Regions from separate parts of the Otariodibacter oris genome, predicted to be linked through region 1. Evidence: riboswitches for the same ligand, from Rfam matches in the RefSeq annotation. Region 1 holds a riboswitch; each other region holds the start of a gene.
The links. Region 1 has a riboswitch for thiamine pyrophosphate ahead of A6A10_RS04130 (ABC transporter ATP-binding protein). Riboswitches for the same ligand answer to the same signal wherever they lie in the genome.

Region 1 (3,290 bases):
GCGGTGAGATCTTGATAGTATTTGCCAATTCCAACCACGTTTTAGGTGTGTTTCTTAAACCGTCATAACAGGCTGCGGTGACAGGGAAATAAATAATAAGGATAGTCATCACAATCTTAGATGCCATGCCATACCCAAACCAAAGGACGAGTAATGGGGCAATGGCAAATATCGGTATCGCTTGAGAAGTGATCAGGATCGGCAATAAAAATGAAGAAATTGTCTTAGATAAACTCAAAAGTACTGCGGATAAAAGTCCAAATAGCACACCAAGTACTAAACCAACCACAATTTCAATTAATGTAGTCTGAGTATGTTGCCACAATAATGAGGTATTCTCAGAAAACTTATTCACAATATCGAGGGGTGTTGGCAATAAATAGTGAGGAATCTGCCAAAATGTCACAGCTAATTGCCAACACATAAGTAATATAACAGCTAATACAAGCGGGCGGATAATCGGTAAAATTTTCATACTAAATCCCCGCTTGCAAGTTCGTCGAGTAATTCTTTCTGCAATTTCCAGAGGGATTCTTGATTTAACTCTCGAGGTAAATCATCGGGTAAAGATATCTGATGAGTAATGGTTGCTGGGCTCCCCTTTAAGATCGCTATACGATGACTCAAACGAATAGCTTCTTGCGGATCGTGGGTGATCAATAAAATTGTTTTATCTTTGAGTAAAGTATAGGCAAGATTTTGTAGCTGATAACGCGTTACTGCATCTAATGCAGAAAAAGGTTCATCCATCAAAATAATATCAGCCTCTTGCATTAAAGTTCTTGCTAGAGCAACACGTTGTTTTTGGCCACCAGAGAGTTGATAAGGCGCTTTATGAATATGCTCTATCATCTTTACCTGTTCAAGTAACGCTTTAGCTTTTTCTACTGTTTGTTGATTTTTACGCCCTGATAAATGTGCTTCAAGTTGGACATTATCCAAAATAGAGAGCCAAGGATATAAGGCATCTTCTTGGGCTAACCAAGCAATTTTTGATTGAGGAGAGAAATCTATTTTTCCTTGTTGAATGGCTTCATTTTCTAAGCCCGCAATCGCCCTAAGTAAAGTTGATTTTCCCACGCCTGAACTACCAAGTAATGTAGTCCATTGCCCTTTGACTAGGCTAAAAGAAAAATCGTTAAATAGCACTTGTTGATCAAATGCTAAGGTTAGATTGTCAATCATTACGCTACGCATATCAGACACCTTGCAAATAGTAAGATGTTGCTAAATAGATGATGATTTAAAATAGAAAATAAAAGACAGGTAGAATTTGAATAGTATATATTTTGACATAATGTTAGTTTCCTACGGCAGTATTAACTGAATCAGGTTCACGGGTATTATCTCAGCAAGTAAAATCGCACCCCGACTAATATGTTTTTGGAGTCTATATGCATTTACAAAAAATTGCAAAAATATTTACATTTAGGTGTTCATTAACAAAAAAGCCACAAAGAATCCCTTGATACCTTATGGCTAAATAAAAATTATGAAGAAAATTTCTTATAATTATATTCTTAAAAAATTACATTAAGAAATTGTAGTCCCTTCTTCTGTACCTAATACAACTTGACGTAATGCTCCGGACTTGCCCATGTTAAACACACGGATTGGCATGCCATGGTCACGAGCTAAAGTAAATGCAGCTAAATCCATAACTTGTAATTCTTTATCGATCACTTCTTCATAACTTAATGTTTTATACAATACTGCATCTGGATTTTTAACTGGATCTTTATCATATACTCCATCAACTTTTGTTGCTTTTAATACCACATCAGCTTCGATTTCAATACCACGTAAACAGGCTGCTGAATCAGTGGTAAAAAATGGACTACCTGTTCCAGCAGAGAAAATCACGACACGTTTTTCACGTAACATTTTTATCGCTTCTGACCAGTTATAAGTATCGCAAATACCATTTAACTGAAATGCTGACATTAATTTGGCATTCACCTCTGCACGGTGTAAAGCATCGCGCATTGCAAGTCCATTCATGACTGTAGCAAGCATTCCCATATGATCACCCACTACACGATTCATCCCTGCTTTAGCGAGTTTTGCACCACGGAATAAGTTTCCCCCGCCAAGAACTACACCAACTTCAACTCCCATCTCCACTAATTCTTTAATTTCAATAGCCATTCTATCTAGAATGGAAGGATCGATACCAAACCCTTCACTACCTTGTAATGCTTCACCACTAAGTTTTAGTAAAATACGTTTATAAATTGGAGTACTCATTCTTAACCTCTTTGTCTTGTTTTAAGGAAAAATCGCGTCATTATAAAGCATCTCATGCTTCGAGAAAACTCTTATCATTTATAAGCTTATTAATTATACTCATGTATAATTTACGCACAGAAATTTATTGTTTTTTATAAATTACTATTCATATTTCTAATAGTAATATAATTTTATCTTAATAAAAATAATTAAAATATATTTGCTAATAAAAATAAAATATAATTTTTTAAATTATTAAATAACTTAAATAAAAATTTAATTCAATTAAAATATATCATTAAAAACAATACATTATATCTTTCTATAGGTATTAAATAAAAAGAAGCCATGCTTCTGAAAAATAAGCACGGCTTTCTCTTTATTTATTCAAATTTATTTGAAATTATTCGAATGATTACCATTCACCACGACGGTGGTTAGAAACCCAACGATACATACCAACAATATTTAATGTTTTCATATTATTGAAACCAATCCAATCTTGAATATCTGGACTAAATTTAACATTACGGTAAAGTTGATCCCAAGATTGACCTTCACGCACTAAATGAAGCACTTGATCATGTAAATCTACCATGTAATCACGCAAAGCTCTTTCATCTTCTTTTGTTGCTAAACCATAGTGACCAACATCAATAACATCAACATCTTGCTCTAATACCCAATTTAAAGTATCAATCCATCCTGGATAGTAGAAATCTAAGAAGTCATTATATGGCATACTCTTACTTTCACACACGTCTGTACATTGTAGGGCTTTCTGGCGAGGGAATAATACCATTATCATACTATCTGAATGGCTTGGTGCGACACGATGTAATTCAACAGTTTCACCGCCAATACTAATAGTCATATCTTTATCAAATACACGATTTGGTACAGCATAAGGAAGTTTTTCACCAACAATTGGTTCAACCGCTCTTTGATTTGCAACAATTGTTGCACCTGCTTTTTGGAATACTTGGCTACCAGCCATGTGGTCAGCATGTGCATGAGTTAAAACTACATATTTTACAGGAACATTAAAACGAGTTTTAATT
Region 2 (3,290 bases), 860 kb from region 1:
CCTGAAGTAAAATGATCATACCCTGGTGCTATATCAGTGGTAAGAGGTCCTAAGGTATAAAATGGTGCTTCATAACAATGTTCCAATTCTTCAGTCATATTTCGTTGAATCATGTGCATTGGGATATGTCCTGGACCTTCGATCATCACTTGAACATCATATTCCCATGCAATTTTTGTTAATTCACCTAAGGTATATAATTCTGAAAATTGCGCTTCATCATTTGCATCTTGAATAGAGCCTGGGCGAAGTCCGTCACCTAATGAAAGCGCTACATCGTAGCTTGCACAAATTTCACAAAGTTCACGGAAATTTTGGTATAAGAAATTTTCTTTATGATGAGATAAGCACCATTTAGCCATAATAGAGCCACCTCTCGATACAATCCCTGTTAAACGTTTGGCAGTCATCGGCACATAGCGTAATAATGTGCCTGCGTGAATAGTAAAATAATCAACGCCTTGCTCTGCTTGCTCAATCAACGTATCTTTAAAAATCTCCCAAGTAAGATCCTCAGCCACACCATTCACTTTTTCTAATGCTTGGTATAATGGAACTGTACCGATAGGAACTGGGCTGTTGCGGATAATCCATTCACGAGTCTCATGAATATTTCGTCCTGTGGAAAGATCCATAACCGTATCAGCTCCCCAGCGAGTTGACCAAACTAATTTTTCTACTTCTTCTTCAATGGAAGAAGTCACCGAAGAATTTCCTATATTGGCATTGACTTTAACTAAGAAATTTCGACCAATAATCATTGGCTCTAATTCTGGATGGTTTATATTAGAAGGAATTATTGCTCGGCCCGCTGCAACTTCCTGACGAACAAATTCAGGTGTAATTTCTTTCGGAATAGTTGCCCCAAAATTTTGTCCAGGATGCTGTTGTAAAAGCACTTCGCTTTTTACACGATCTCTCCCCATATTTTCACGAATCGCGATATATTCCATTTCTGGTGTAATAATTCCTTGGCGAGCATAATGTAATTGAGTAACAATCTTCCCTTTTTTTGCACGTTTTATTTTACGTTGTAATTGAAAACGTAATTCATCCAACGTTTTATCCGCTAAACGAACTTGGGCATATTCAGAACTTGCTCCATCTAAATATTCCGTATCATTACGTTCTAAAATCCAATTATCCCGACAAACAGGAATCCCTTTAGTTACATCAATATTCTTGCTTTCATCTCCGTAAATACCCGAGGTATCATAAATAGGAATAGATTCGTTGAATTCATATTCAGGATGATCTTTATCTCCCCCAATTAAAGATGGAGTTAAATGAATTTCACGCATTGGTACTTGAATATCTGATCTAGATCCCTGTAAATAGATTCGTGAAGAATTTGGGTGCTGGTACCCTTTTAAATCCTTGATAAAATTTTGAGCAGATGTTCTTTTTTCGCGACGAGTTGTAATGTTTGACATAAGCAAATACACCTTCTAATAGATAATCAAAAATAAATAGGTAATTTTGCTTGTGAAGTGAATGGAACGGCTGCCCAATAGATATACTAAGGCAGTAATAAGAAGAAAAATACAGCGATCTTATTTGAAAATTAAAACTTGTTCCCTACGCAGATATTAACCTAACAGGTTCGACGGATCCCTACAAAAATAGATCTCAGCTCTGAAAGCACTCCGACAAGTGGGAATGAGTGTAAAATAATTTGATGATATATACAAATATATTTTTTGTACAATGAAGTAGATTGGTACGTCCTACTGATATCTTGAGCTATTGGATTAGGGCCAATTTCCTTAATAGATAAGGTTTCCCATTATAAAAGTACACGATTTAACCAAATAAATATGTGGATAACTCATTTATTTTTTGTTTTTATCTTGGGATCTATTCAATGATAACTGATGTAAAATTTTCTTCTGTGGATAACTAAGCTATTTATCCACAAACTTATTCGGATCTTAAGCAATGTTCTCTACATAGTTATATTAATATAACATTTTGATTTTAATGATTAATTTCTATTTATTCTTTAAAAATTGTTAGCCTAATAATAATCATAATAAAGATCTATATATAAAGATCTTATATTATTTAGATCCTCTCATTTCGATCCAGAAAAAGATCTTAAATAGCTTTTTCAAGATCCTCGTTTTTCAGGTAGAATTTACTTAGATTTTTTAGAATTTTGAAAGGCAATATATGATTTACAATGAAATATACGATGTTATCGTTGTAGGTGGAGGCCATGCAGGTACTGAAGCTGCTCTTGCCCCAGCTAGAATGGGTTTAAAAACACTTTTATTAACACATAATGTCGATACACTTGGTCAAATGTCTTGTAATCCTGCTATTGGTGGGATCGGTAAAGGGCATTTAGTTAAAGAGATTGATGCAATGGGCGGGTTAATGGCGAAAGCGACAGACTCCGCAGGGATTCAATTTAGAACTTTGAATAGCAGTAAAGGTCCAGCTGTGAGAGCAACTCGTGCTCAAGCTGATAGAGTGTTATATCGACAAGCGGTCAGAACAGCATTAGAAAATCAACAAAATTTAGATATTTTCCAGCAAGAAGTTGTTGATATTTTGATTGAAAATAACCGAGCAGTCGGTGCTGTAACCAAAATGGGTTTAATCTTTAAAGCTAGATCTGTTGTATTAACGGCTGGTACGTTTTTGGCGGGTAAGATCCATATTGGTTTAGATAACTATGCAGGTGGTCGCGCAGGCGATCCAGCTGCAACTATGCTTGCATCAAAATTAAGAGATCTTAATTTACGCGTTGATCGTTTAAAAACAGGAACACCACCAAGATTAGATGCGAGAACAATCGATTTTTCAGTGTTAGCACAACAACACGGTGATACATACTTACCAGTGTTTTCATTTATGGGATCGGTTGATCAGCATCCTCGTCAAATTCCTTGTTATATCACACATACAAACGAGCAAACCCACGATCTTATCCGTAATAGTTTAGATCGTAGCCCTATGTATACAGGTGTTATTGAAGGTATCGGACCACGTTATTGTCCATCTATTGAAGATAAAGTAATGCGATTTAGTGATCGCAATAGCCATCAGATCTATTTAGAACCAGAAGGGTTAAATACGATCGAGGTTTATCCAAATGGGATTTCAACCAGCTTACCTTTTGATGTGCAAATGGGCATCGTTCACTCAATGAAAGGCTTAGAAAATACTCGTATAGTGAAACCAGGATATGCGATTGAGTATGATTATTTTGACCCGCGTGATTTGAAACCAACATTAGAAACTAAATCAATTGATGGTTTATTCTTTGCAGGACAAATCAATGG
Region 3 (3,290 bases), 550 kb from region 1:
AGCAATAGTTTGTATTTTGCGCGACTTGCCTGAAATATCTCCGCTAATGTGTAGTTTGTTTGAATGGGTGTTGGTACAGTTAAATTGAGCAAATAGCTATTACCATTCTGAATTTCCTTTTTTACCAAGTGAAATTTTTCTTGATATAAAGAGCGTTCCATTGGGGTAAAAGTCAATTCGAATTTTTTAGCGATAGATTGCTCAATAGCATTTGATTTATCAGGAAATTTAAACCAAATTTTATGCTGTTCTAATGTTGTAAGCGGGTAGATCAGCGGTTTATTTTGTTCAAAATCGATAAGAAAGAAAAAGGGTGTTTTTGTCGCACCAAGTTGATTCGCCGTTTGAATAAAATTCAGCATAGACATCGTAATAATAAGAATTAATGGCACATTATAGCGATTTTAATGAAATAAATAAAAATCCCCGCTTAATGCGGGGAATGAATTTATTTACTCATTGCTTTTTGCCAGGTTGCTAACCATTGTTTAACGGTTTCCACATCAGGTTGGGTAAATGGTAATTGAGCATAATGTGGCAATGTACTGAATGCAGGATCGGCATCTTTCGCTACAACAGGTTTCATTACGTTATTCACTGAAATAATTTTTTGTGCTTCAGGTGTTTGTAAGAAAGTTAAAAATTGACGGGCAAGCTCAGGTTGTTTGCTTGCTTTTGTGATTCCTGCAACTTCAATCTGAACAAGATGCCCTTCATCAAAATTAGCTGCGGCATAGCTATCATCTTGTTCATTCCATTGATGATAGAGCGGAGAGGTTGAATAGCTTAGTACTAAATCTGATTCTCCTTTTAGGAATGCTCCGTAAGTTTCAGACCAACCTTTTCCAACAGTTACTGTGTGTTTAGCCAATTTTTCCCAAGCTTTTTCTGCATCGTTGCCATAAACCTGATTAACCCAGAAGAGTAAGCCTCTACCTACGGTACTTGTGCGAGGATCTTGATAGATGATTTTGAGATCTTCACGATCAACTAACTCTTTTAGGCTTTTTGGTGGATTTGTGACATTTTTCTTATTATAAACAAAGGCATATTCACCGAAATCATAAGGAACAAAGGTTTCATTTGTCCATGCAGTTTCTAAATTTAATCCAGAAGTATCAAGTTGATGAGGAATAAATAAGTCTGATTTTTCAGCTTCTGGCATTACAAAATTATCGATACCTAGCATGATATCCGCTTTGGTTTTTTGACCTTCTAAACGGATACGATTGAACATAGTGACACCATCTTCAAATGGCATAAATTTCAAATCACAATTACAGTTTTCTTCAAAAAGGGCTTCCAGTTTTGGTGCAGGTCCCCATTCAGAAGTAAATGAGTCATAAGTATAAACAGTAAGTGTTGGTTGATTAGCTGCAAGTGCAGATACAGAGATTGCAATACTTGAAAGTGCAAAGAGATGATTAAGTTTCATGGAATAACGCCTTCTAAATAGAATTAAGATAGAAGGATCTAAAACAAGGACAAACAACTTGTCTCAAATCCCTACGCTGATATTAATCAGATCAGGTTCTATGGGTATTTCTCAGCTTGAATCAAAGCACCCCAATGAGAACGTCGATATGAATATTGTACAATAAAAAGGAATAAATCAGAATGTACCGAATGCGATTTAATCCTTTTTATTGAGAATGCTACCATTTAGTGTATACCAATCCACTCTGGCAATGCCATTGAGATTGCAGGTATATAGGTAATAAGTCCTAAGAAAGTTAAAAGAATTAGTAACCATGGTAGCGCTGCTCTAATAACTTCTGATAGTGGTAATTTAGACACCGCTGAGGCAACAAAGAGATTTAGCCCTATAGGTGGGGTGATTAAACCAATTTCCATATTTACCACCATAATGATACCTAAATGAATAGGATCAATGCCTAATTCAACTGCAATTGGGAATAATATTGGTGCGAGAATTAAAATAATGGCAGAAGGCTCCATAAATGCACCAGCAATCAGTAAAATGATATTAACCACCAATAAAAATGCCCATGGTTGTAAATTCCATTCGATTACCGCCTCGGTAATAATTTGCGGGATTTGTTCTGTTGTTAAAACATGAGCAAATAACATGGCATTAGCAATGATGAACATTAACATGACACTGAGTTTTGCCGATTCAAGTAAGACTTTCGGACAATCTCTTAATCTCACGTCTTTATAGATGAATACAGCCACAAAGAATGAATAAACGGCGGCTACCGCAGCGGCTTCTGTTGGCGTGAAAATACCACTATAAATTCCACCTAGGATAATTACCATAAGTAATAACCCCCAAATCGCCTTTCTTCCCGCTCTAAACCACTCTTTAACTGAGGCTCTAGGTTGGGCTGGTAAATTCTTTATTCTAGCGACGAGATAGATTGCTACCATTAAAACAACGCCAAGTAAGATACCAGGCATAACACCTGCCATAAATAAGCGTCCAACAGAGGTTTCTGTTGCAGCAGCATAAACAACCATAACCACAGAAGGTGGAATTAAGATACCTAATGTTCCCGCATTACAAATAATTCCTGTACCAAATGATACGGGGTAACCCGAACGAACCATTCCAGCAATCGCAATTGAACCCACAGCCGCTACGGTGGCGGGGCTAGAGCCAGATAAAGCCGCAAATAACATACAAGAGAGTACGGCAGCAATCGCTAACCCACCACGAATATGTCCAACGGTTGCATTTGCGAAATCAATTAATCGTTTTGCTACACCACCTGTGGTCATAAATGCACCTGCTAACAGGAAGAAAGGAATAGCGAGTAACGTATAATGTTCAGAGGTTTCAAAAAGCTTAATAGCTAATGAACTTAATGAATCTTGGCTAAAAAGTATGATTGTGATTGCACCAGATAGACCCAGTGAGATCGCAATGGGTACGCCGATAAACATCAGCACAAATAGGAGAACAAATAATACTAAAATGGTCATTTTTCATCTCCTTGTGCAAGTTTGAGGGCATCTTCACTTTCATCAGCTAAACCTAAATTGACCTGTTTATTGGCGAGAAGGCGGACAAGAATTTCAATAAAACGAATAGCAATTAGCCCAAATCCAATCGGCATGATTAATCCAATATGCCATATTTTGACATTAAAATGATTGAGATCATCTGCGCCAATATCTGCAATGTACATGGTTTCTACCCATTCATAACTAGCGGAGGCAATAATCACGCCATAGCCGATACAAGCGAGTACTGCAACGATACTTACCCATTTTTGTGCTACACGAGGTAATTTTTTGACTAAAACATCGACCCCAATATGACCTGC

Region 2: it holds a riboswitch for thiamine pyrophosphate, as region 1 does, so the genes downstream of both, thiC (phosphomethylpyrimidine synthase ThiC) here and A6A10_RS04130 (ABC transporter ATP-binding protein) in region 1, are expected to answer to the same signal.
Region 3: it holds a riboswitch for thiamine pyrophosphate, as region 1 does, so the genes downstream of both, thiB (thiamine ABC transporter substrate binding subunit) here and A6A10_RS04130 (ABC transporter ATP-binding protein) in region 1, are expected to answer to the same signal.

The regions. Positions count from the first base shown of each region.
Region 1 covers NZ_CP016604.1:909,889-913,178, reverse strand. Annotated here, with positions in the region: gene A6A10_RS04135 (ABC transporter permease) at 1-475, opposite strand, end outside; gene A6A10_RS04130 (ABC transporter ATP-binding protein) at 472-1,197, opposite strand; TPP riboswitch at 1,289-1,381, opposite strand; gene pyrH (UMP kinase) at 1,534-2,247, opposite strand; gene A6A10_RS04120 (MBL fold metallo-hydrolase) at 2,645-3,290, opposite strand, start outside.
Region 2 covers NZ_CP016604.1:50,671-53,960, reverse strand. Annotated here, with positions in the region: gene thiC (phosphomethylpyrimidine synthase ThiC) at 1-1,433, opposite strand, end outside; TPP riboswitch at 1,559-1,659, opposite strand; gene mnmG (tRNA uridine-5-carboxymethylaminomethyl(34) synthesis enzyme MnmG) at 2,173-3,290, shown strand, end outside.
Region 3 covers NZ_CP016604.1:355,320-358,609, forward strand. Annotated here, with positions in the region: gene A6A10_RS01690 (aminodeoxychorismate synthase component I) at 1-362, opposite strand, end outside; gene thiB (thiamine ABC transporter substrate binding subunit) at 449-1,435, opposite strand; TPP riboswitch at 1,486-1,579, opposite strand; gene dctM (C4-dicarboxylate TRAP transporter large permease protein DctM) at 1,663-2,946, opposite strand; gene A6A10_RS01705 (TRAP transporter small permease) at 2,943-3,290, opposite strand, start outside.